DNA from 3 places in the Modicisalibacter sp. 'Wilcox' genome. Region 2 is predicted to be linked to each of the others. Evidence: predicted binding sites of a transcription regulator. Region 2 holds the regulator's gene; each other region holds the start of a gene.
The links. Region 2 encodes sigma-54, which starts transcription at its own class of promoters, with help from an activator protein. Its sites were predicted from a motif close to TGGCACNNNNNTTGCTNT; they were not measured.
Positions count from the first base shown of each region.

Region 1: a site for sigma-54 is predicted at 3,447-3,464, ahead of G7A98_RS07690 (ammonium transporter). Genes of this name have one in related genera too.
Region 3: a site for sigma-54 is predicted at 3,800-3,817, ahead of G7A98_RS13895 (DUF3305 domain-containing protein). Genes of this name have one in related genera too.

Region 1 is NZ_WNXF01000006.1:138,995-145,287, reverse strand. Features, by position in the region: gene oadA (sodium-extruding oxaloacetate decarboxylase subunit alpha) at 1-1,002, shown strand, start outside; gene G7A98_RS07700 (tellurite resistance TerB family protein) at 1,112-1,747, shown strand; gene G7A98_RS07695 (DUF533 domain-containing protein) at 1,824-2,168, shown strand; gene G7A98_RS07690 (ammonium transporter) at 2,185-3,378, opposite strand; gene G7A98_RS07685 (DUF3141 domain-containing protein) at 3,695-5,941, shown strand; gene G7A98_RS07680 (methylglyoxal synthase) at 5,949-6,293, opposite strand, start outside.
Region 2 is NZ_WNXF01000012.1:43,958-50,250, reverse strand. Features, by position in the region: gene mgtE (magnesium transporter) at 1-742, opposite strand, end outside; gene G7A98_RS11875 (HPr family phosphocarrier protein) at 839-1,108, opposite strand; gene rapZ (RNase adapter RapZ) at 1,095-1,985, opposite strand; gene ptsN (PTS IIA-like nitrogen regulatory protein PtsN) at 2,032-2,520, opposite strand; gene raiA (ribosome-associated translation inhibitor RaiA) at 2,532-2,840, opposite strand; gene G7A98_RS11855 (RNA polymerase factor sigma-54) at 2,956-4,365, opposite strand; gene lptB (LPS export ABC transporter ATP-binding protein) at 4,480-5,205, opposite strand; gene lptA (lipopolysaccharide transport periplasmic protein LptA) at 5,228-5,743, opposite strand; gene lptC (LPS export ABC transporter periplasmic protein LptC) at 5,743-6,293, opposite strand, start outside.
Region 3 is NZ_WNXF01000016.1:15,985-22,277, forward strand. Features, by position in the region: gene G7A98_RS13875 (twin-arginine translocation pathway signal) at 1-74, opposite strand, end outside; gene G7A98_RS13880 (molecular chaperone TorD family protein) at 136-816, opposite strand; gene G7A98_RS13885 (4Fe-4S binding protein) at 819-2,492, opposite strand; gene G7A98_RS13890 (DUF3306 domain-containing protein) at 2,682-3,290, opposite strand; gene G7A98_RS13895 (DUF3305 domain-containing protein) at 3,295-3,720, opposite strand; gene G7A98_RS13900 (formate dehydrogenase accessory sulfurtransferase FdhD) at 4,143-5,033, shown strand; gene G7A98_RS13905 (helix-turn-helix transcriptional regulator) at 5,026-5,946, shown strand; gene G7A98_RS13910 (MDR family oxidoreductase) at 5,968-6,293, opposite strand, start outside.

The DNA.
Region 1 (6,293 bases), on a different contig from region 2:
AAGGAAGTGGGGGACTACTTCCGCGAGGTGCGCGGGAAGTACGCCGCCTTCGAGAGCGAGTTCACCCGCGAGGACGTCTCGGTACAGATCAATCAGGTGCCGGGCGGCATGATGTCCAACCTCGCCAACCAGCTCAAGGAACAGAACGCGCTGGGCAAGATCCGCGAGGTGTTCGCCGAGATCCCGCGGGTGCGTGCCGACCTCGGCTACCCGCCGCTGGTCACGCCGACCTCGCAGATCGTCGGCACCCAGGCGGTGATGAACGTGCTCACCGGCGAGCGCTACAAGAGCATCACCAACGAGGTCAAGCGTTACCTGCTGGGCGGCTATGGCCACCCGCCGGCCGAGGTCAACGAGACCGTCCGGCGCCAGGCCATCGGCAACGAGCCGGTCGAGGAGGGGCGGCCGGCCGACAGCCTGTCGCCCGAGATGACACGCCTGACCGGCGAGATCGGCGAGCTGGCCGAGAGCGAGGAGGATGTGCTGACCTTCGCCATGTTCCCCGATCTGGGACGTGACTACCTGCAGGGTCGCCGCGACGGCACGCTGTCGCCCGAGCCGCTGCCCAGCGCCGAGCCGGCCGAGCGCCCGGTGACCGAGGGCGTGCCCACCGAGTTCGTCATCGACGTGCACGGTGAGTCCTACGAGGTGCAGATCACCGGCGTGGGGCGCACCGGCGACAAGCGCCAGGTCTACCTGACCCTGGACGGCATGCCCGAGGAGGTGGTCTTCGAGGCCAAGGACGATTATGTCGGCGGCGGCGAGTCGGGGCGCGCCAAGGCCTCCGCGCCCGGTCACGTGACCACCTCGATGCCCGGCAACATCGTCGACGTGCTGGTCGAGGTCGGCGACGCGGTCGAGGCGGGGCAGGCCGTGCTGATCACCGAGGCGATGAAGATGGAAACCGAGGTGCATGCCCGGGTCGCCGGCAGCGTCAAGGCCGTGCACGTGTCGCGCGGCGACCGGGTGACCCCCGGCGAGGTGCTGATCGAGATCGAGTGACACGGCACGCTCGACACCACTTGCTTGCCCGGCATCAATGCCGGGCTTTTTCGTCTCGGGCGGCTATCACCTATGCTGACAGCGTCTTCAGGCGGATCGGGAGCGTGTCATGAACGCCAGGGGAATGCTCGAGGAATTGATGAAGCAGGCCGGCAGCCGCGGCAAGCGCAGCCCGGATCCACGCCGACTGGTGCCCGGCAGCGCCCTGGGAATCCTGCTGGGAACCCATCGCGGGCGGCGTGCCGGCCGACGGGCGATCCAGTACGGCGCCCTGGCCGGGCTGGGAACGCTGGCCTGGCGCGCCTGGCAGTCGCACCAGGCCGGTCGGGACACGAGCGAAACGGCCGTGCCCGACGATGGCGAGCCACTGGAACAGCTGCAGGGCGAGGCCCTTGAAGCTCGCAGCATGGCGCTGCTCAAGGCGATGATCGCCGCCGCCCGGGCCGACGGCCATATCGATGCCGCCGAGCGCGCCCAGCTGGTCGAGCAGATCGATGCGCTGGGAGCCGACCCGCCGTTGCTGGCCTGGGTGGACGAGCAGCTCCAGGCGCCGCTGGATGCCGGGCAGCTGGCGATGGACGCCGACTCGCCCCAGGCGGCGCGTGAAATGTATCTGGCCAGTGTCGCCATCATCGACGTGCAGAATCCGATGGAGCGAGCCTGGCTCGACCAGCTTGCCGCCTCGCTCGGGCTGGGAAGCGAGGTGGTCGAGGCGCTCGAGGCCAGGACCGCGAACGGCGGTTGAGACGCCCGGGCATGATGGCCCCGCACGGCGTGCGGGGCGCAAGGTGCATGGTCATCGACACACAGGAGAGAATCGCATGGATGACAGGCAGGCGAAGGAGGAAGTGGGCCGCTGGCTCGATCGCTGCTGCGGTCAGGCATGTCGCCTGGATACGCGCAGCATGCTGACCGGCGGGGCACTGGGGCTGCTGCTGAGCAGCCGCCATGGTCGCAGTGCCCTGGGCAAGGTGATCAAGTACGGCGCCGTGGCGGGGCTGGGGGCCCTGGCATGGCGGGAGCGGGAGCGACAGCGCGGCAGGCCCTCGGAAGCCGCGGCACCCGGCGGCTCGACCGGCACGGCCGAGCCGCCCGAAGTCTTCGAATCGCCCTCGGGCGAGCCGCCGGCAGTTCCGCCGCGGGGCGAGGACCCGCCGTCTGTCTGAGTAGAATGGCGGCGCTTCAGTCGCGATTCGGCGTGGCGCTGATCCGGTGCAATGCCAGGTCGGCGCCCTCGAACTCCTGCTCTTCGCTGAGACGGATACCCACCAGCCGCTTCATCCCGCCGTAGACGATGCCGCCGGCGACGACCGCCAGAACGATGCCGCCCAGCGTGCCCACGAGCTGCGCGGCCAGGCTGACGCCACCCAGCCCGCCCAGCCAGGACTGACCGAACAGGCCGGCGGCGATGCCGCCCCAGGCGCCGCAGATGCCATGCAGCGGCCACACACCCAGTACGTCGTCGATGCGCCAGCGGTTCTGGGTCAGGGTGAACAGCGACACGAACAGGGCCCCGGCCACGGCGCCCGTCGCCAGGGCGCCGATCGGGTGCATCAGGTCCGAGCCGGCACAGACCGCCACCAGCCCGGCCAGCGGCCCGTTGTGGATGAAGCCCGGGTCGTTGCGGCCCAGCGCCATGGCCGCCAGGATGCCGCCGACCATCGCCATCAGCGAGTTGACGGCGACCAGGCCGCTGATGCCGTCGAGGGTCTGCGCGGACATCACGTTGAAGCCGAACCAGCCGACCGTCAGGGTCCAGGCGCCCAGCGCCAGGAAGGGGATGCTCGACGGCGGGTGGGCGGCCACCGCGCCATGACGAGGATAGCGCCCACGCCGCGCACCCAGGGCCAGCACCGCCATCAGCGCCACCCAGCCGCCGAAGCCGTGCACCACCACGGAGCCGGCGAAGTCGTGGAAGGGATGGCCGAAAGTCCGGGTCAGCCAGTCCTGAAGCTGCCAGTTGTCGTTCCAGACGATGCCTTCGAAGACGGGGTAGGCCAGCCCGACCAGCAGCAGGGTGGCGGTGAACTGCGGGTAGAAGCGGGCCCGTTCGGCGATGCCGCCGGAGATGATGGCCGGTATGGCCGCGGCGAAGGTCAGCAGGAAGAAGAACTTGACCAGGCCATAGCCATGATCGGCCGACAGGCTCTGGGCGCTGACGAAGAACCCCGAGCCGTAGGCGATGAGGTGGCCGATCGTGAAGTAGGCCACGGTCGAGGCGGCGAAGTCGGTGATGATCTTGACCAGGGCGTTGACCTGATTCTTGGCGCGTACCGTGCCGACTTCCAGGAAGGCAAAGCCGGCGTGCATGGCCAGTACCATGCAGGCGCCCAGAAGCAGGAACAGGACGTCGGAGCTGGAAGGCATGTCAGTCATGGCGTGTTGTGTCGTTGTGTGGGTTCCTGGTGCACGCCGCGGTGCAGAAGGCGAGCGCGGACCCTTTTCAAGCACGATGCATGCCAGCTTTCTTTTCATCGTGAAAACAGCGAGTTGTTGTCGAGCCTCACCAGAATGGCGCTTTTCGTGCACTGTTTTGGCGCGTCGCGACATCGATCCTGCACCAGACGGGTGCCCGGCCGGCACTGGCTTGCGCCCGAAATGCGCATGAATTTGCAGAGCCGGTGGGCTGTATCGACGGCGGGGGAAGCGTATGCTTATCTTGCAGTGCAGCACTCACTTCCGGAGTCGACCCATGTTTCCCGTCAATGCCTCGCTTGCCACGTCACTGACCGCCCTGTGGGACCCCCTGGGGCTGGGCCAGGCCGCCGTCGACTACTGGCGAGACACCCTCGAGCGCAGCGTGCTCTACCTGGATGTCATGCGCCAGCGGGGCAATCAGTATCTCGAGCACATGGAGCAGACGCGCCCCTCGGTGCTGGGTTTCGAGGCGGAGCTGCTGATCGACGGCCGGACGCTGGCGCGGCCGGTCAACTACGAACTGCTGCGCATCCTGCCCCCCGAGGGGGTCGAGATCGACGAGGATCAGCGTCCCTTCGTGGTGATCGACCCGCGTGCCGGGCACGGTCCGGGGATCGGCGGGTTCAAGCCCGACAGCGAGATCGGCGTGGCCCTGCGGGCCGGCCATCCCTGCTATTTCATCGGCTTCCTGCCGTTCCCCGAGCCCGGCCAGACCGTCGAGGACGTAATCGAGGCGGAAGTCGAGTTCCTGCGTGCCGTCATCGCCCGGCATCCGCAGACCACGGAACGGCCCATGGTGGTCGGCAACTGCCAGGCCGGCTGGCAGATGATGATGGCGGCGGCGCTGGAGCCCGCCTGCTTCGGGCCGATCCTGATCGCCGGCGCGCCGCTGTCCTACTGGGCCGGCGAGCGTGGCAAGGCACCGATGCGCTACACCGGCGGCATGACCGGCGGCAGCTGGATCACGGCCCTGGCCAGCGACCTGGGGGCCGGCAGCTTCGACGGCGCCTGGCTGGTGCAGAACTTCGAGAAGCTCAACCCGTCGAATACGCTCTGGAGCAAGCAGTATCGGCTGTTCGCCAACATCGACAGCGAGGCCGAACGCTATCTGCAGTTCGAGCGCTGGTGGGGCGGGCACGTGGTGCTGGCCGGCGAGGAGATCCAGTACATCGTCGACAACCTGTTCGTCGGCAACCGCCTGAGCACCGCGCAGCTGCTGACCCGCGACGGCCGGCGCATCGACCTGCGCAACATCCGCTCGCCGATCGTGGTGTTCTGCTCACGGGGCGACGACATCACGCCGCCGCCCCAGGCGCTGGGCTGGATCACCGACCTCTACGACAGCGTCGACGACATCCAGGCCAACGAGCAGACCATCGTCTACTGCATTCACGACACCACCGGGCACCTGGGGATCTTCGTCTCGAGCAGTGTCTCGCGCAAGGAGCATGCCGAGTTCACCGCCAACATGGACTACATCGACATCCTGCCGCCGGGCCTGTACGAGACCCAGGTCACCGAGCGGCCGGCGTCGGCCAACGGGTCGGTCGACGGCGACTACCTGCTCGAGTTCTCGCCGCGCGAGCTCGACGATGTCGAGGGCGTGGTCCAGCCGCTGCAGGAGGACGAGCGGCGCTTTGCCACCGTGGCGCGGCTTTCCGAGATCAACCTGGGGCTCTACCAGCGCTACCTGCAGCCCTGGCTGCGTGCCTGGATGACCCCCGAGGCCGCGCGCTGGATGCGCCGCCTGCATCCGATCCGCCTGGGCTACAAGCTCTTGTCGGATCGCAATCCGGCGACCGTGCCGCTGCCGGTGCTGGCCGATGCCGTGCGTGCCAATCGCGCCCCGGTCGGCGACGGCAACCCCTGGCGGGCCGTCGAGCAGGTGGTGTCCGACAATATCGTGCGCGGGCTCGATGCCTACCGGGACATGCGCGATCGCGCCACCGAGTGGGCGTTCCTGGAAGTCTACGGGCAGCCCTGGCTGCAGATCCTGGCCGGCCTGGGCGCCGATCGGGGCGAGGTGCCCAACCGGCGTCCCGGTCGTGCGCCGGAACATCGGCACTTCATCGCCCGGCGGCGTGCGGAGCTGCGGGCCAAGATGGATCAGGGGACCAGCCATGACGCCGTGGTCCGTGCGATCATCTTCGTGCTGGGCGGCGCACCCTCGACCGACGAGCGCAACTTCCAGCGCCTGAAGGCGACGCGGGCCGAGGTCGAGCCGGGCACCGATCTGGCGCATTTCAAGGCGGTGGTCCGCGAGCAGTTCTTCGTGCTCAAGCTCGATGCGGTGGCGGCGCTCGAGGCGCTGCCGACACTGCTGGCCACGGACTCCGTCGAGTCCATCGACCGGCAGCTGGCCCACGTCGAGCATGTCGTGGCGGCCAGCGCGCCACTGTCGGCCAGCAGCCAGATCCGGCTCGAGCGGGTGCGGACCCTGTTTCACACCGCCCGCGAGGCCGCGAGGGAGCGGATGAAGAAGGCGGAGGGCGGCGCGAAGCCGGAACTGCCTCGCGCCTGAGGTGTCGTCAGGTTCGGGTGCGCGAGGCGATCCACTCGCCGGCATCCGGAATGTTGATGTCGTAGTTTTCCGCCACGTAGGGCGAGCTGATCATGAAGTCCGCGCTCGCCGCGTTGCAGGCGACCGGTACGTTCCACAGGGCCGCCAGCCGCAGCAGGGCCTTGACGTCCGGGTCGTGGGGCATCGGCGAGAACGGGTCCCAGAAGAAGATCAGCAGGTCGAGGCGCTGCTCGGTGATGCGCGCGCCGATCTGCTGGTCCCCGCCCAGCGGGCCGCTCATCAGGCCTTCCACCGGCAGTCCCAGCGTATCGGCGACGCGCCGCGCCGTGGTGCCGGTGCCCAGCAGGTCGTG
Region 2 (6,293 bases):
TAATACGTCCCAGCAGGTGGCCGTCGGTACCGACCACCGGCGCCGAGACCAGGTCGAACTTCTCGAACAGCTTGGCGACCTCGGCATCGGGGGTCATGGCGGGAATGCTGACGCTCTCGGTATCCATCAATTCGCGAACCAGCATGGTGGTGTCCGAGACCAGCAGGCGCTCGATCGGCAGGCTGCCGATCAGCTTGTCGCCGCGGGTGACCACCAGCAGGGCATCGGTGGTGTCGGGCAGGCGCTCGTGACGGCGCAGGTAGCGCAGCACGACATCGAGGGTGATGTCCGGGCGGATGGTCACCGCATCGGTGTTCATCAGCCCGCCGGCGGTGTCTTCCGGGTAGGCGAGCACCGTCTCGAGACGCTGGCGCTCCTGGGCCTCTATCGAGGCCAGCACCTCGAGCGTGACGGTGTTGGGCAGCCGCTGCAGCAGGTCGGCCAGGTCGTCGACGTCCAGCCCCTCGGTAGCCGAGACCAGCTGCTGGGCGTTCATCCGGTTAAGAAACAGGGTCTGGAGGTCGTCGTTTAGGTATTGCAGGACCTCGCCCTGCAGTTCGGACTCGACCAGTTCCCAGAGCACCTCGCGTTCCCGCGGCGGGGTGGACTCCAGCAGATGAGCGACATCGACGGGTGCCAGGCCGCGGTTGAGCATGCGCCGGGCCTGGTCGAGGGCGCCGCTTTCCAGCGCCTCGTTGAGTCGATCCAGGCGGGGCTGCAAGCGTTCGGGATTCTGGCTCATGCGGTCTGACGTCCTCGGCCGGGTAGACACTGGCAGGCGCCATCTTAGCACTGCCTTAAGAAAAGCCGGCAGCCCCGGCGCCCCGGTGGCGTCGAGTCATTGCTCCTCGTCGAAGCGCGCCTCGAAGAGCGACTGGAGGGCGTCCAGGGCCTCCTCGGCCTGGGGGCCTTCCGCCTCGATGGTCAGGCAGGTGCCGCAGGGGGCGGCGAGCATCAGCAGCGACATGATGTTGGCGGCGTCGCCGCAGCGGGTCTGGTGGTGGACGGTGACCCGGGCCTCGTAGCCCTGACAGCACTGGACGAGCTTGGTGGCGGCCCGGGCATGCAGGCCGCGCTTGTTGGTCAGGGTCAGCTCACGGCTCGGCACGGGTCGCCCCCACGGCGGTATTGATGCCCAGCTCCCGATGGCGCAGCCGTACCTGATAGCGCCCGGCGAATATCGCGGCGAGACGTTCGGTGAGATAGACCGAGCGATGCTGGCCACCGGTGCAGCCGATGGCCACGGTCAGGTAGCTGCGATTGCTGGCCTGGTAGGCCGGCAGCCAGCGATCGAGCCAGGTGTGGACATCGTCCTGCATGGCGATGACGTCGGGGTAGCCCTCGAGAAAGTCGACGATCTCCGGGTCGCGGCCGTTGAACTGGCGAAGCCGGGGGTCCCAGTAGGGGTTGGGCAGGCAGCGGGCGTCGAAGACGATATCGGCATCGAGTGGTACGCCGCGCTTGAAGCCGAAGGACTCGAAGGTCAGGGTGAGCTGGCCGCTGCGGTGATGGGCGACCTGTTCGGCGATGCGTCCACGCAGCTCGTGCACCGACAGCTGGGAGGTGTCGATGACGAGGTCGGCGAGGTCACGGATGCCCGACAGGGCCTGCTCCTCGGATTCGACGGCTTCCGCCAGGGTCATCTCGGTGTCCCGGGTCAGCGGGTGGCGGCGCCGCGTGGCCGAGTAGCGCTCGAGCAGGATCTTGTCCTCGGAGGTCAGGTAGACCACCTGACAGTCGAGGCCGCGGGCGCGCAGGGTCTCGAGCAGCCCGGGAAATCGCTCGAGGGCGGTGGGCACGTTGCGGGCATCGATGCTCACGGCGATGCTGGAGCGGCGGGCATCGTCCTGACGGAGTTCGTCGATCAGGGGGTCGAGGAGCATGGCCGGCAGGTTGTCGATGGCATAGAAGCCCAGGTCCTCGAGGGCCTGAAGCGCGATCGACTTGCCGGAACCGGAACGACCGCTGATGATCACGAGCTGCATCGCGGCGGCTCTCCTGATGGCGGTGAAACGCGAGACACGGATCCGGCTACCCGGGTGTCTCGCCGGGGGCGTTTTCCTGGCGGCGGATGGCCTCGAGCAGTATCTCGTAGAGTTCGCGCTGGCTCTCGCTGCGACGCAGGCGGGCGCGGATGGTGGCATCGTTCATGATGCCGGCCACCTGGCCCAGCAGGGCAAGGTGGGTGTCGTCCGCCTCCTCGGGCACCAGCAGCACGAAGATCAGGTCGACCGGTTCGCCGTCGACGGCATCGAAGTCGATGGGTTCCTGCAGCTTGAGGAAGCCGGCGATCGGTGCCTTGCAGTGTGGGTTGCGCGCATGGGGAATCGCCACGCCGTTGCCGATCCCGGTGCTGCCCAGCCGCTCGCGGCCGATCAGGCGGCTGAAGACTTCCTGGCTGTCCAGGCTCGGCGTGTTCTGCGCGATGAAGGTGCTGAAGAATTCCAGCACGCGCTTCTTGCTCCCCCCGGGCACCGCGAAGAGCGTGCGCTCGGGGGGCAGGATGGCTTCCAGTGTCATGATGGGCGGAGTCAGCGAGCCCCGGCGCCTTGCGCGCGGGCCTGAGCCTTTTCCTTGTGCTTGACGAGTTGGCGATCGAGCTTGTCGGCGAGGGCGTCGATGGCGGCGTACATGTCGCCGTTCTCGGCTTCGGCGTGCAAGTCGGCACCGGCAGCGTGGAGGGTACAGGCAGCCTGGTGACGTTCCTTCTCGATCGAGAGGGTCACCTGAACCGTCGTGATGTTGTCGTAATGGCGCTCGAGACGCGTCAGTTTCTCGTTGACGTAGTCACGCAATGCATCCGTCAGTTCGACGTGATGGCCGGTGATGTTCGCTTGCATGGACACGCTCCTGTTCCGGCGGGTGGTGGCTCGATTGTAACCCTTTTTGCAGCTTAGCAAACCCCCGGGAGACGCCGATAGGCAGATGCGTCGACGCTGGTGTCCGAGGGCCTTTTCAGGCTAGTCGCTTGCGCTCGCTGGAGGAAGGGATACCCATGGCCTCGCGGTACTTGGCGACGGTGCGGCGGGCCACCTTGATGCCGTCCGCGGCCAGCAGGTCGACCAGCTTGCTGTCCGAGAGCGGCTTGCGCGGAGGCTCCTCGCCGATCAGCTTCTTGAGCCGGGCGCGGATGGCGGTGCTGGAGTGGGCGTCGCCCTCGCCGCCGACATGGCTCGAGAAGAAGTACTTGAGCTCGAAGACACCGCGCGGCGTGTGGATGAACTTCTGGGTGGTCACCCGGGAGATGGTGGATTCGTGCATCTCCACCGCCTGGGCGATATCGGCCAGGATCAGGGGCTTCATGGCCTCCTCGCCCTGGTCGAGGAAGTCCAGCTGCCGGGTCATGATCTCGCGTCCCACCTTGAGCAGGGTGTCGTTGCGGCTGGAAAGGCTCTTGATCAGCCAGCGTGCCTCCTGCAGGTGCTGCTTCATGAAGGTGTTGTCGTCGCTCTTGTCGGCGCGGCGGATCAGGGCGGCATAGTCGGGCTGGATGCGCAGGCGGGGCAGCGCCTCGGGGTTGAGTTCGATGCGCCAGCCGTCGCGGGTGCGGCGCGCCAGCAGGTCGGGGATCACGTAGTCGTTGCCGGAGGCGTCGAAGGCCTGGCCGGGGCGCGGGTCGAGGGTGCGGATCAGCGCGATCACGCTGTCGAGCTGGGCGTCGTCGAGCCGCAGCCGGCGCTTGAGCAGCTTGCGGTCGTCGGCGGCCAGTGCCTCGAGGAACTGCCGGACCAGCCGTCGGGCCTGGGGCAGCAGAGGGGTGTCGTCGGGCAGGACGCCGAGCTGCAGCAGCAGGCATTCGCGCAGATCGCGGGCCAGCACGCCGGTAGGGTCGAACTGCTGCAGGCGCATCAGCACCGCTTCCACCTCGGGGGCGCGCAGGCCCGCGAGCCCCTGGGCACGCAGGCCGTCGACGAGGGCGTCGACCGGATCGGTCAGGTAGCCGTCGGCATCGACCGCGTCGATCAGGGTCTCGGCGATGAGGATTTCGCGCTCTCCCAGGCCGGCCATGGCAAGCTGCCAGGCGAGGTGATCCTGCAGGCTTTCGCCGGCGGCATTGCGCTCGAGGTCCGGCCCCTCGTCGCTGCGCCCGCCGGAAGCAAAGTCCTGATAGGTGTCGGACCAGTCACTGTCGACGGCCAGTTCATCGGGGATGTCCTGGTTCCAGTCGTCCTCGGCCGCTTCGCTGACCGCGGTCTCGCCGAATTCCTCCTCCATCTCCAGCATGGGGTTGGACTCGAGCGCCTGCTGAATTTCCTGGCGGAGGTCCAGCGTCGACAGCTGCAGCAACTGGATGGCCTGCTGCAGCTGGGGCGTCATGGTCAGCTGCGTGCCGACCCTGAGCTGCAACGTGGGTTTCATAGCCATGACATGCCTACTTCGCTGACGGATTCGGGGATACCGTATCCCGGCCCCTCTTGCCTTGCAAGTAAATAAGCAATAAGTGTGCCACAAGGTGGCGGGCGCGGTGCGCCCTGCGGGCTAGAGCCGGAATTCGTGGCCCAGGTAGACCTCGCGGACCTTTTCACTGGCCAGGATCGCCTCGGCGCCGCCTTCGGCGATGATCTGGCCGTCGCCGACGATGTAGGCCTTGTCGCAGATGTCCAGGGTCTCGCGGACGTTGTGATCGGTGATCAGGATGCCGATGCCGCGGTCGCGCAGCTGGCGGATGATGCTCTTGATCTCGCCCACCGAGATGGGGTCGACGCCGGCGAAGGGTTCGTCGAGCAGGATGAAGGCCGGCTCGGTGGCCAGCGAGCGGGCGATTTCCACGCGACGCCGCTCGCCGCCGGACAGGCTCATGCCCGGATTGTCGCGGATGTGGCCGATATGGAACTCCTCGAGCAGCTGCTCGAGCTGCGCCCGGCGGCCCGCCCTGTCGAGGTCCCGGCGGGTCTCGAGAATGGCCATGATGTTGTCGGCCACCGACAGCTTGCGGAAGATCGAGGCTTCCTGGGGCAGGTAGCCGATGCCGGCGCGGGCACGCTGGTGCATGGGCGCACGGCTCAGGTCCAGGTCGTCGATCGCCACCTCGCCGGCATCGGCACGCACCAGGCCGACGATCATGTAGAACGAGGTGGTCTTGCCCGCTCCGTTGGGGCCGAGCAGGCCGACGATGCTGCCCTGGCCGATGGTCAGGCTGATGTCCTGGACCACACGGCGGCTCTTGTAGCTCTTGGCGAGATGGCGGGCGACAAGGGTCTTCATGCTATTCCTCGAAGCGGCGGGTTCACGGCGACGACTTGGGTGTCAGGGTCATGCGCACCCGCTGGCCATCGCTGCCCTGCGCGCTGGAGCGGGCCTGGACCTTGCGGCTGTCGAGGTAGTACTCGACGTAGGCGCCGTTGAAGGTGTCCCGGGCCTTGTGAAGCTCGGCGTTGCCGATCAGCTCGACCCGGCGCTCGCCGGCATGGTAGACGACGGTGTTGCCCCAGCCCTTCACCAGGGGCTCCTTGGGAGCGGGGCGCTGCTCCAGGTAGGCGCGCTGCTTGTCGCCGGTGGCGGTGACCTGGGTCACCTCGCCCTGGTCGTTGCGTTCGATCTCGACGCGTTCGGCCTCGAGCACCATGCTGCCCTGGGTCAGGTTGACGTCGCCGGTGTAGACGGCGGTGCCGGCACGATCATCGAGATCCAGGCGATCCGCCGCCACGTTGATGGGTTGCCGGGCATCGCTTTCCAGCGCCGAGACGCCGGGGGCGAACAATGCCAGTGCGGTCAGGCCGAGGCCGGCAAGATAGGGGCGCATCAGGTTCCTCCCTGTGGGCTGATCGGCGGATGAAAGCCCTGAACGTCGCCGTTCAGGCGCATGCGGCCGGTGTCGATCCAGGCGTCGAGCCGGTCGCCGCTGGCGTGCTGCCGGTGCTGGCGCAGCGTGGCACGGCTGTCGCTCCAGGCGTGGTAGGTGTCGGCATCGTAGTGGAGCACGTCGCTTTCCACCTGCCAGCCTTCTTCCGGAGCCTGCAGCTTGGCGTCGCCGACGAGCACCAGCGGGTTGCCGCCGGCCTCCAGCCTACCCTTGTCGGCGGTGGCAAGCCAGGTGCGGCCCTGCTTGTCGTCCAGCCGGGCTCGGGGCGTTTCCAGGCGAGTGATGTCATCGTCCGGGGTGTGCGCCAGGCGCGGGGTGGTCAGGTGCTGGTAGGCCCGGCCCGTGGCATCGAAGCGGGTCAGGCGGGCATTTTCCAGATAGTAGTCCGGCTCGCCGGTCTCGCCGGTCGGCACCGGACCGGGCAGGCCTACATCGCGCTGGTCGATGAGCGTCAGCACGCCGCCCAGGCCCACCAGGAGCAGGACCAGCA
Region 3 (6,293 bases), on a different contig from region 2:
GCACCGGCGGTAGCCGTGCCAATGCCGATGTTGCGCAGGAAGCGACGCCGGGCGGGGCTGTTCGGCTCTTTCATGGGGCAACTCCTTGGTTCATTGCGTACCGGGTATCGCCGTTCGAGCGGCGGTGTACGGGGTTCATGAATCGCCGGCCTCGTCGTCGGACGAGGCGGCGGAGGGCGAAACCATCACGACCCGGGTGTCGGGGTCGAGAGGCAGCTGAGCATTCTCGCGGGCGAGGAAGGCCTCGCCCAGCGCGCCGACGCCGGCGTAGAACGGCGACTCGACGCGGGCCAGGTCCTGCATGAAGCGCAGCGCCCAGGGGCTGAGGTGACGCTGGAAGAAGCCCGCCTGGGCGGCGTCGCCGGCGTCGATGAGCATGGCCATCACCTCGCACATCGCCGAGAAGTGATCCTCGGGCTCCTTGACGTGCTCGGCGCGCTCGAAGCCCAGCCGGGCGAGGTCCTGACGCAGCGCGACCAGCGGCATCTCCATCAGCGAACCGGTCAGGTACCAGGAGGCGTAGGGCACCAGTTCGCCCTGGATGACGCCGACGAACAGGCCGAAGTGGACGTCGTGCAGGGACTCGACCCGGGCATGGCGAGCGGCCAGCGACAGCGAGGCCCAGTGGCGCTTGAGCGGCGAATTCTCGTCATCCGGCTCGAGGCCGGCGAGGAAGTCCAGCAGTTCGGCGTTGGGGGTCTCGCGGACCAGGCGTGCCAGCAGCCGGTAGATATCGGCGCGCAGGGCGTTGCGCTCCGCGGCTTCCGTGCTCGGGACGGTGGCGTCGGCCATGGCGAGGGACTCGGGCGTTGTCATGGTCACACCTTCAGCTGAGCATTGGGGTCACGCGCCAGGTCATGCCAGATGTCCTTGACGCGGCAGTCCTCGCACATCTCCAGGCGCTTGATGGCATCGCCGGCGAAGTACGGGTGCGCGGCCAGCTTCTCCTTGATCGAGGCAATGGTGCTGGCGGTGGCGAAGGCCTTGCCGCAGCTGATGCACTCGAAGGGGGCCTCTTCCTTGACCGTCTCGACACGGTGGCGCGCCTCGGGCGTGGCCAGGAACCCCGGCTCGAGCTGGATGACCTGTTCCGGACAGGCGCTCTCGCACAGGCCGCACTGCACGCAGGCGCTTTCCTGGAAGTGCAGGCTCGGCGTGTCCCCGGCGGTGGAGAGCGCCCGGGTCGGGCAGACCGCCACGCAGGCCATGCACAGCGTGCAGTGGTCGGCGTCGATGGCCAGCGTGCCGAAGGGCGCGCCCTCGGGCATCGTCACCCGCGCCTCGGCGGGCGTGGCGTGGGCGGCGAGGAAGTCGAGGACGGCGTTGAGCGCCTCGCGCTTGGCGGTGGGGCGCTCGCCCTCCAGGCGGCCGGCCAGCGGCGTCAGGATCGGCAGGGCATCGCGGGCCGCGGTGTCGCCGTCGGCGATCAGGGTCAGGCGGCGCGTGTCGTGGCCCAGTGCCTCGAGCAGGGCGCGGGCCTGGGCGTACTGGTCGCGGACCAGTCGCGCCAGCGACGGCGGCAGGTCGTCGCGCAGCACCACCCGCACCTCCCCGGCGCCGCGGGCGAGGGCACCCAGCCAGTGGTCGAGCCCGGCGGCGCCGATCTCCTCGAGGGGGATATCGAGCACATGGCCCGCGGTCGTGTCGGTCTCGGCGCCATGGGCTTCCTGGTCGAGGAAGCGCACCACCGCCGTCTCGCCGCCCTCGGCGTGATAGGTCGCCAGCAGGCGGGCGATGTAGGCGTCCAGGCTTTCCGGGGCGGGCAGGGCGTAACGGATGGCGCCGGTGGGGCACACGCTGGTGCAGCTGCCCGCGCCGTGACAGCGGAACGGGTCGATGACGATCTCCTGCTTGAGGCTCGAGATCGCATCGGCCGGGCACACCTCGAGACAGCGGGTGCAGCCGGTCTGGCCGCGGCCGGCATGGGCGCAGAGGTCGCTGTCGATCTGGAAGTAGCGCGGCTTCTCGAAGTCGCCGACGCACTCGCGCAGCGCCGCCAGGGCATCCGCCAGGGGCATGTCCGTGCCGGCGCGCGTCCCGACACGATAGTAGCCGGGTGGCGGCAGGTCGTGTCCCAGCAGCGGCGGGGTGCCCAGGTCGAGCACGGCGTCGAAATGATCGCGGCCGATGGTCGCCCGGGCCAGCGACTCCCCGCCGTCGCGGGCGGTCAGGTGAAAGGCGCCCAGGTGGCCCGCAAGCTGCGGTGCGGCGCAGGCGACGGCATGGGCGCCGGGAATGTCGGCGACCGTGTTCCGTGCCGCGTGGCGGGTCGCGACCAGGGTGAGGCTGGCGAGTTCGCTGTCGGCGAGCGCCCGGGCGGCCGGGCCGATCGCCTCGGCCGGGCCGACGAGGGCCACATGACCGTGGCTGGTGTAGCTCACGGTGGCGGGGGCCAGGTTGCGCGGCCAGGACACCTGTTGCAGGGCGGCCTCGCGGGCGGCGGCATTGCGGGCGTCGTCGTTCAGCGCCCGCGTATCGATGAACTGGGGCATGTCACCTCATCAGCGTGTCGGTCTTGCCACGGTCTTGTGCCTGCCACACGGGTGGCGGCGGCCCGATCTGCGTCGGGTCCGGTTATCTGGCGTTTTCCATTGCAGGCGGGGTTCCCATTCCCGCTGCAAACGAAGGGGGGACCGGGCAAGATATGGGAGTGTTTCGGGCCCGCCGGTCGTGCGTGTGGGTCAAGTTGACTCACTCGGATGCCGGACTGGGTCATTTGGTGTCGTTTCGTCACCATCGGCCGGCGCGGTGGCCTGCGTGGTCGAGGCTGTCCGCTCGGCTGCTTCATCGGCCGCCTCGTCGGCCGCCTCGTCGGTGGACTCGGCGAGAGGCTCGTCGTCGGTCGCCTCGGCCGCCGTTTCGGAGGCGGCGGGGGGCGTCTGCGGTTCGGCCTGTTCGGCATCGCGGCGCAGCCACTGGCGGATGCGTTCACCGGCTTCCGGCGCCAGGCTCTTCAGGGTCGTGTAGTCGTCGTCGTAGTCGTTGAGGCCGTCGCGCACGTTGTAGTTGCCGACCTTGAACAGGCGCCGCAGCGCGCGTCGCTTGAGCAGGTCGCCGACGCCGGGCAGCAGGAAGGCGCGGAAGTCGTCGCCGGCGCCGAGCGTGTCGGGGTCGGGTAGCTGCTCGTCCAGTGGACGCTGCGGGTCGTAGCCGGGAATCAGCGCGGCGGCACCGGTCGGGGCGGCGTCGGTTTCCTCGGTTGTCGCGTCCGGCGTTGTTTCATCGGTCGGGGCGGGGGGTTCCTCGCCCTGGCTGCGCTTGCGCTGCGACCAGCGGTTCATGAAGCTCATGGCGTCACTCCTGACGCGCGCGGCCGGCACCCGCGCGCTTCTTCTTGCGTCCGGCATCGATGCGTTCGCCGTGGCGTGCCAGGTAGGCCTCGATCCAGGCATGAATCGCCGGCGGCATGGGGGCGTCGAGGACCTGCGTCTCGCCGTCCATCCAGTTGGCGGCGACCTCCTGGCTGGCGGTGACCTCGCGCGGTGTCAGGGTGTCGTCGCCGGCCTCGCAGCGCACGAACAGCCGCGGCTGGCGGGACTCGAGGTTGAAGCGATAGGCCGTGCGCTCGGTGAGGAACAGCGTCAGCGGCAGCACATGCGGGCCGCGGTCGTGACAGCCCAGGGCGGTGATGTGCCAGGACCGGGACGTGAAGCCCTTGATCTCGCGGGTCCGGCAGGTCAGCTCGAGGCTGACGTGTCGCAGGTTGTCGTCGGTCGCCATGGGGGTGCTGGCCTCCTGGTTGCGGGGATCCTGTGCTGTCGGGGCTGGCGGGTTGCCGTGCGCCAACGTGCCGCAATTGCTTGCAAGCGCCGTGCCTGACGGTGCGGGAAACCCGTCGGAGCGGGCCTGTCCGGTCAGGGTAATCGTCGTTGTCCCCGGCAAGGGCGCCGGGGACAGGTCGAAGAGGGGGTCCTACGCCATGGCCGGAAAGTGTTCCTTTCCATTCCGGCATTTCCGCCATCCATGGCGGTCAGATGGCGTAGGTAGCGCCCATGGAGGGGTCCACAGCGCCCCCTCGTAGACCTGTCGGCGGATCAGCCCTTGGCGGCACTAACCGCGAGGGCTCTGCCTGCCCGGGGATTTTGCTTGCGCAGGTCGGTGGCGCTTTGAGTATCCTGTCGGCAAACCGAAAGGAGCAACGCATGGCCACTATCGTGTTGAGCCGGGCGCGCAGGCCGACCACGGTCGAGATCACCGTGACCGATGAGTACGGCGAGCCGCGTCGCCAGGCGATCGCCGCCGAGCGGGCGCTGACCGTGTACCTGAATCGCCGCGAGATCGTCACCCTGATGACGCTGGGGGCCGAGCCGGAAGCGCTGGTGCTGGGCTACCTGCGCAATCAGGGGCTGCTGACCCGCGCCGAGGACGTCGAGGTGCTGCAGGTGGACTGGGACGTGGAGGCCGCGGCGGTGGTCACCCGGGCGCTGCCCGAGGATCTCGATGACCGGCTGGCACAGCGCACGGTGACCACCGGCTGCGGGCAGGGCACGGTGTTCGGGCGCCTGCTGGACGCCACCGACCTGAACCCGTTGCCGCGCACGCCGCTGTCACAGTCGGTGCTGTATCGCCTGCTCGAGAACCTCAAGGCGTTCAACGAGACCTACCGCAATGCAGGGGCCGTGCACGGCTGCGCGCTGTGCCGTCAGGATCGCGTGCTGGGCTTCGTCGAGGACGTGGGGCGGCACAACGCGGTGGATACCCTCGCCGGCCGGCAGTGGCTGGCGGCGCTGGGCGAGGGCCCGGCCGAGGACGCCGAGCTGGGCGAGGCGGACATCTTCTATACCACCGGGCGGCTGACCTCCGAGATGGTGCTCAAGGTGGCGCAGATGGGCATCAGCGTGCTGGTGTCGCGCTCGGGCATGACCCAGAAGGGCGTCGAGCTGGCGCGGCGCTTCGGTGTGCTGCTGGTGGCACGGGCCAAGGGGCGCCACTTCCAGGTCGTCGACGACCAGTCGCGGCTGCGCCTCGATGCCGTGCCGGCGCCGCGGCCGGGGGATCGTTCATCACGCCGTGCAAGGGGCGCCGATGAGTGAGACCGTCGCCTCGCCGTTTCTGACCGTGCATCAGGTCGCCGAACTGCTGCACCTCAACGAGAAGAAGATCTACCAGCTGGCCAGCGAGGGCGCGATTCCCTCCACCAAGGTCACCGGCAAGTGGCTGTTCCCCCGGCGGCTGGTGGAGCAGTGGATCCTGGAGTCCTGCCACCACGGCGTGCTGGCGGATCGCCTGATGATCACCGGCAGCGATGACCCGCTGCTGGCGGCGCTGATCATGCGTCTCAACCAGCGCCAGCAGGCCCAGGCCTTCTACGGCTACAGCGTGACCGGCACCCAGCTGGGGCTGTCGCTCCTCTCCCAGGGGCGCGCCGATGCCTGCGGCATCCACTGGGGGCGCGCCGAGGAGAGCGAACTGCGTCATCCGGCGCTGGTGCGCAGCCACAGCGGCTACCGCAACTGGGTGCTGGTGCGCCTGTTCCGTCGCAGCCAGGGGCTGATCATCCGCGCCGAGGACCGTCATCAGCCGCATGACCCCTCGGGGCTGTTCGGCGCCGGCCGCCGCTGGGTGGTACGCCAGGAGGGCGCCGGCGGGCAGCGCTTCCTGAAGGAGTGGCTGGCCGGCCACCAGCTGCGTCCCGAGCAGCTCAACACCCAGGCCATCGCCTACAGCGAGCGGGAGACGGCGTCGCTGATCGCCCGCCACGAGGCCGACATCGGGCCGGGCACGCTGTCGGCGGCCAACGAGTTCGGGCTGGGGTTCATCCCCATCACCGAGGAGGCGTTCGACCTGGTGACGCCGCGCAACGTGTATTTCCGCTCCCTGCTGCAGCAGATGTTCGACTACCTGCACGACCCCGCCGGGCTGACCCTGGCCCAGTCGCTGGGCGGCTACGACCTGAGCGAGTGCGGCAAGCTGCTGTGGCGCGGCGACGACGTCCAGCACACCTGACCCGGGCCGTGGCGTGCCGGGTCAGTCCAGTGTGACCACCAGGCGGCCGCGCACGCGCCCGGCCAGCAGTTCGTCGGCCTGGGCAATGGCCTCGTCCAGGCCGATGGTGCGGGTGATGGCGTCCAGCGACTCCGCCGGCAGCAGCTCGCCCAGCCGACGCCAGGCCTCGAGACGCACCTCGCGCGGCTGCATCACGCTGTCGATGCCCGCCAGGGTGACGCCGCGCAGGATGAAGGGGGCGACCGTGGCGGGCAGGTCCATGCCCTGGGCGAGACCGCAGGCCGCTACCGCGCCGCCATAGCGGGTGGCGGCCAGCACGTTGGCCAGAGTGTAGCTGCCTACCGCGT